Regions from separate parts of the Nonomuraea sp. NPDC049129 genome, predicted to be linked through region 1. Evidence: riboswitches for the same ligand, from Rfam matches in the RefSeq annotation. Region 1 holds a riboswitch; the other holds the start of a gene.
The links. Region 1 has a riboswitch for glycine ahead of gcvT (glycine cleavage system aminomethyltransferase GcvT). Riboswitches for the same ligand answer to the same signal wherever they lie in the genome.
Positions count from the first base shown of each region.

Region 2: another riboswitch for glycine. It lies ahead of gcvP (aminomethyl-transferring glycine dehydrogenase); the one in region 1 lies ahead of gcvT (glycine cleavage system aminomethyltransferase GcvT).

Region 1 covers NZ_JBEZDU010000029.1:9,634-12,822, forward strand. Annotated here, with positions in the region: gene AB0B64_RS50590 (3-oxoacyl-ACP reductase) at 1-720, shown strand, start outside; gene AB0B64_RS50595 (gamma-glutamyl-gamma-aminobutyrate hydrolase family protein) at 759-1,448, shown strand; glycine riboswitch at 1,541-1,638, shown strand; gene gcvT (glycine cleavage system aminomethyltransferase GcvT) at 1,769-2,854, shown strand; gene gcvH (glycine cleavage system protein GcvH) at 2,851-3,189, shown strand, end outside.
Region 2 covers NZ_JBEZDU010000026.1:78,811-81,999, reverse strand. Annotated here, with positions in the region: gene AB0B64_RS48880 (bifunctional nuclease family protein) at 1-349, shown strand, start outside; gene AB0B64_RS48875 (MerR family transcriptional regulator) at 498-1,118, shown strand; glycine riboswitch at 1,153-1,245, shown strand; gene gcvP (aminomethyl-transferring glycine dehydrogenase) at 1,402-3,189, shown strand, end outside.

The sequences.
Region 1 (3,189 bases):
GGCGGCATCGGCCTGGCCACCGCGCGGCGGTTCGCCGAAGAGGGCGCCAAGGTGGTCTGCGCCGACGTCGACGAGGAGGCGGGCACCAAGGCCGCCTCCGAGGTGGGCGGGCTCTTCGTCAAGGTCGATGTGACCAGCGAGGACGACGTCGTCCGGATGTTCCGGACGGCGTACGACACCTATGGCTCCGTCGACATCGCCTTCAACAACGCGGGCATCTCGCCGCCCGAGGACGACTCGATCCTGGAGACCGGCATCGAGGCGTGGCGGCGGGTGCAGGAGGTGAACCTGACGAGCGTCTACCTGTGCTGCAAGCACGCGATCCCGTACATGCAACGGCAGGGCAAGGGCTCGATCATCAACACCGCGTCGTTCGTGGCGGTGATGGGGTCGGCGACGTCGCAGATCTCGTACACGGCCTCGAAGGGCGGGGTGCTCGCGATGTCGCGCGAGCTCGGCGTCCAGTTCGCGCGCGAGGGGATCCGGGTGAACGCGCTGTGCCCGGGGCCGGTCAACACGCCGCTGCTGAAGGAGCTGTTCGCGAAGGACCCTGAGCGGGCCGCGCGGCGCCTGGTGCACGTGCCGGTGGGGCGCTTCGCCGAGGCGTCGGAGATCGCGGCGGCGGTGGCGTTCCTGGCCAGCGACGACGCCTCCTTCATCACGGGCTCGGAGTTCCTCGTCGACGGCGGCATCTCGGGCGCGTACGTCACGCCTCTTTAGGAAGGACCTTTAGGAAGGGAACTTTAGGAAGGGAAGTTGTGGAGCGACCCGTCATCGGGATCACGTCCTATGTCGAGCCTGCCCGCTACACCGTGTGGGAGCTGCCGGTCGCCCTGCTGCCGTACATGTACGTGGAGCAGGTGGTCCGGGCCGGCGGGCAGCCGGTGATCCTGCCGCCCGCCGGGTCGCCCGCCCGGCTGGTAGCGCGGTTGGACGGGTTGATCCTGGCCGGTGGTGGTGATGTCTCGCCCGAGCGGTACGGCCAGGAGCCACACGACCAGACCGGCTACATCCGGAAATTTCGTGACACGGCGGAGTTCGCGGTGATCGAGGCGGCTCTTGAGGCCGACCTCCCCTACCTCGGGATATGTCGGGGCATGCAGGTCCTGAACATCTCACTCGGTGGGACCCTGCACCAGCATCTGCCCGATGTGGTGGGACACACCGGGCACTCCCCCGCCCCCGGCGAGTTCGGCCACCTGCCCGTCCGGCCCGTCGCGGGGACTCTCGTCGGCAAGGCGCTCGGGGCCGAGCCGGTGGCCGTGCCGCACTACCACCACCAGGCCATCGACCGGCTCGCGCCCGGCCTGACCGTGTCCGCCGTGGCCGACGACGGCACGATCGAGGCGGTGGAGCTGGACTCCCGGACGTTCGCCATGGCCGTGCAGTGGCATCCGGAGGCGGCGAAGGACTGCGCGCTGTTCGAGGCGCTCGTCGCCGCCTGCTGAGCCGCCCCCGGTACAGCCCTTTTGGCCCCAAGCGGCCAGGTCCGCACGCGACAACTCCCCCATAACAGCACTAGGCTTGCGGACATCACCGTCGAAACCGTGCGGGAGAGCGTCCTGGCATCCGGCCAGGTCCCCTGAAGGAGCAAGCCCTCCCCGCGAACCTCTCAAGGCAAAGGACCGCACGGACGAGGTGTCCTCTGGAAAGCAGGCCTGGCGGCCTCGCCGAAGGTGAAAGTCCGGCAAATTACGGGCGAAGCTCTCAGGCACCCATGACAGAGGGGGAGGATGTCTGGCATCCGATCCTGCCCTGAGGTGCGCATATGTCACGTCCTACACCGCTCCGAGAGGTCCACGAGAGCCTCGGCGCGACATTGACCGATTTCGCCGGGTGGCTGATGCCGCTCCGCTACGGCAGCGAGTCCGCCGAGCACAACGCCGTGCGCCAGGCGGCCGGGCTGTTCGATCTCTCCCACATGGGCGAGATCTTCGTGACCGGGCCTCAGGCGGGTCAGGCACTCGACTACGCGCTGGTGGGACACCTGTCGGCGCTCGCGCCCGGCCGGGCCCGCTACACCATGATCGTGAACGAGCATGGCGGGGTGCTGGACGACCTGATCGTCTACCGGCTCGGGGACGAGGAGTTCATGGTGGTGGCTAACGCCTCCAACTATGAAAAAGTCGGGGAAGAGCTGAAAAATCGCGCCAAGTCGTACAACGCGGTGGTCGAGGATCGCTCGGAGCAGTACGCGCTGATCGCCGTGCAGGGGCCGCGCGCGCAGGAGATCCTCGCCACGCTCACCGACGCCGACCTCGCCGGGCTGAAGTACTACGCGGGCCTGCCCGGTCTGGTCGACGGGCGGCAGGCGCTCATCGCGCGCACCGGCTACACGGGTGAGGACGGGTTCGAGCTGTTCGTGGCCAACCAGGACGCCGTCCCGCTCTGGCACGCGCTGACCGAGGCCGGCCGGCCGTACGGGCTGCGGGCGGCGGGTCTGTCCAGCCGTGACACGCTCAGGCTCGAAGCGGGCATGCCGCTGTACGGCAACGAGCTCGGCGTCGAGCTGACCCCGTTCGACGCGGGGCTGGGCAGAGTGGTGAAATTCGACAAGCCGGGCGACTTCGTCGGCAGGTCGGCGCTGGAGGCGGTCAAGGACACGCCGCCGCGGCGCCGGCTCGTCGGACTGGTCGCGCGGGGTCGCCGGGTGCCGCGCCACGGATACCCGGTGACCAAGGACGGCGCCGTCGTCGGCGAGGTCACCAGCGGGGCACCCTCCCAGACCCTGGGTAAGCCCATCGCCATGGCCTACGTCGACAATGGGGCCGACGCAGGTCTGGCCGTGGACATCCGGGGCAGCCATGAACCTATGGACCTCATTGAGCTGCCCTTTTACAGGAGGAACAAGTGAGCAACATCCCAGACGACCTGAGCTACACCAAGGAGCACGAGTGGGTGGCCGGGCTCGACGACGGCATCACCGTGACCATCGGCATCACGGCCTACGCGGCCGAGGCGCTGGGTGATGTCGTCTTCGTGCAGCTTCCGGAGGTCGGCTCGACCGTCGAGGCGGGCGACTCCGTGGGTGAGGTCGAGTCGACCAAGTCGGTGAGCGAGATCTACACCCCCGTCGGCGGCGAGATCGTCGAGGTCAACCAGGCCGTCGTGGACGATCCGTCGCTGGCCAACAGCGACTCCTACGGCGACGGCTGGATGTTCCGCGTGCGCGTGGAAGGCGACCCCGAG
Region 2 (3,189 bases), on a different contig from region 1:
GGCCATCGCCTTGGCCCAAGCGGAGGAGCCTCCAGCCCGGCCACTCACGCACGACCTTTTCAGGGACGTGCTGAGCGCCCTCGGCGTGGGCCTGCGCGCGGTCAACATCGTCGCCCTGCGTGACGGTATCTTCTTCGCCGACCTGGTGTTCTCCAACGGCGTAGAGGTGAGCGCGCGGCCCTCCGACTCGATCGCGCTCGCCTTGCGCACCGGAGCACGAATCTTCGCCAGTGAGGAGGTCGTCCAGGAGGCCGGGGTGATCATCCCCGACGACCAAGAGGACGAGGTGGAGAAGTTCAGGGAGTTCCTTGACACGATCACCCCCGAAGACTTTGGCCGGGCGGGGTAGGTATTTCAGTGCATTTACGCTTCACGACGCGCCGAGCGGGATCGTTGACTGCGCATGGTCACGGTCCTACGGTGCAAGTGAAACCCATGGCCGCGCTTTTACGAACCCCCAGATCAGGCCATGGGATGAGAGAAAGCCGGAGGTCCGCGTGGCGGTCAGCAGCGGCGAGGGAAAGACGGCCGGCCAGGAAGATCCGGTGCGGCGTGAGAGTGCGCGGCAGCGTGCCGGAGAGCAGGGTCTGCTCTTCGACGAGCAGCCCACGACACTGCCGAGTGACATCGGATACCGCGGCCCGACGGCGTGCGCGGCGGCCGGCATCACCTACCGGCAGCTCGACTACTGGGCGCGCACGGAGCTGGTCCAGCCGACGATAAGAGCCGCGCACGGCTCGGGCTCCCAACGGCTCTACAGCTTCCGCGACATCCTGGTGCTCAAGGTCGTCAAGCGGCTCCTCGACACCGGAGTCTCCCTCCAGCAGATCCGTACGGCCGTACAACACCTGCGTGACCGCGGGGTCGGCGACCTCGCGCAGATCACGCTCATGAGCGACGGCGTCAGCGTCTACGAGTGCACCTCGGCCGACGAGGTGATCGATCTGCTCCAGGGCGGTCAGGGCGTGTTCGGCATCGCGCTCGGCCGGGTCTGGCGCGAGGTCGAGGGCTCCCTCGCGGAGCTGCCGGGGGAAAGGGCGGCGGTCGAGGACAGCGTCCCGGCCGACCACCCCGCTGACGAGCTGGCCCAGCGGCGACGGGCGCGCCGCATAGGGTAGCAATCCGGTAGTAACCTAAGAGGCGCAAGGCTGACGACCCCCTGCGGGAGAGTCCCGGGCTGGTCCCGGGGCGCCGAAGGAGCAACCCTCCCCGGAATCTCTCAGGCACCCGTACCGCTCGGGGTAGGCAACTCTGGAAAGCAGGCACGCCCGCCAGGCGCGCCTCACCGACGGTGCAAGCCCTCATGGGGGTGAAGCTCTCAGGTCGCCATGACAGAGGGGGAGATCCGGCACTCGCCCGCGCCCAGGCGCCGGTCTCCATAGCCCTCGGGAGGCACCTTCCATGACCGACCTGTCAGCTCCGCCGTTCTCGACCCGGCACATCGGCCCGTCCGAATCCGAGCAGCAGCGCATGCTCGAGGCCGTGGGTTTCGAGTCCGTGGCCGACCTGGTGGCGGTGGCCGTCCCCGAGTCCATCAGGATCAAGGACCGGCTCTCGCTGCCCGCCGCGGCCAGTGAGACCGAGGTCATCGCCGAGCTGCGGGCCATCGCGGGCCGCAACCGGGTGCTCACCTCGATGATCGGCCTGGGCTACCACGACACGATCACCCCGGCGGTGATCCGCCGCAACCTGCTGGAGAACCCGGGCTGGTACACCGCCTACACCCCCTACCAGCCGGAGATCTCGCAGGGCCGCCTGGAGGCGCTGCTCAACTTCCAGACCGTCGTCTCCGACCTGACCGGGCTCGACGTCGCCGGCGCCTCCCTGCTCGACGAGAGCACAGCCGCCGCCGAGGCGATGACGCTGGCCAGGCGCGCGGGCAAGTCCAAGAGCGACGTGTTCGTCGTCGACGCCGACGCGCTGCCCCAGACCAAGGCGGTGCTGGCCACCCGCGCCGAGCCGCTGGGCATCACGCTGGTCGAGGACGCGCTCGACGGTGAGCTGCCCGAGTGCTTCGGCGTGCTCGTCCAATACCCGGGTGCCTCCGGCCGGCTGCGCGACTTCCGCGCGGTGGCCGAGCGGGCGCACGCCGCGGGCGCGCTGGTCGTGGCCGCCGCCGACCTGCTCGCGCTGACCCTGGTCACCGCGCCGGGCGAGCTCGGCGCCGACATCGCGATCGGCTCCTCGCAGCGCTTCGGCGTACCGTTCGGCTTCGGCGGGCCGCACGCCGCCTACATGTCCGTACGCGAAGGACTGCAGCGGCAGATGCCCGGCCGCCTCGTCGGGGTCTCGGTCGACGCCGACGGCGCGCCCGCCTACCGGCTGGCCCTGCAGACCCGCGAGCAGCACATCAGACGGGAGAAGGCCACCAGCAACATCTGCACCGCGCAGGTCCTGCTGGCCGTCATCGCCGGCATGTACGCCGTCTACCACGGGCCCGAGGGGCTGCGCCGCATCGCCGGCCGCGTGCACCGGCACGCCGCCGCGCTGGCCGAGTGCCTGCGCCGCGGCGGTGTCGAGGTCGTACACCGGGAGTTCTTCGACACCGTGCTGGCCAGGGTGCCCGGCCGGGCCGCCGACGTCGTCCGGCAGGCCGCCGAGCGCGGCGTCAACGTGTGGCAGGCCGACGCCGACCACGTCTCCGTCGCCTGCGACGAGAAGACCACGGCGGCCGACCTCGAGCAGGTCGCCGCCGCCTTCGGCGTCAGCGGGCCGGTGGCCGGCCTCCTCGCCGACGAAGGGCTGGACACGCTGCCGGCCGCGCTGACGCGGGAGTCCGGCTACCTCACCCACCCCGTCTTCCACAGCCACCACTCCGAGACCGCGATGCTGCGCTACCTGCGCAGGCTCCAGGACAAGGACATCGCCCTCGACCGGTCCATGATCCCGCTCGGCTCCTGCACGATGAAGCTCAACGCCACCACCGAGATGGAGCCCATCACCTGGCCGGAGTTCGCCGGGATCCACCCCTTCGCGCCTGACGGGCAGGCCGCGGGCTACCACCACCTCATCGAGACCCTGGAGGAATGGCTGGCCGAGGTGACCGGCTACGACGCGGTCTCCATCCAGCCGAACGCCGGGTCCCAGGGGGAGTTCGCCGGGCTGCTCGCGATCCGGGCCTACCACCGCGACCACGGCGACGAGCACCGCGACATCTGCCTCATCCCGTCCTCCGCGCACGGCACGAAC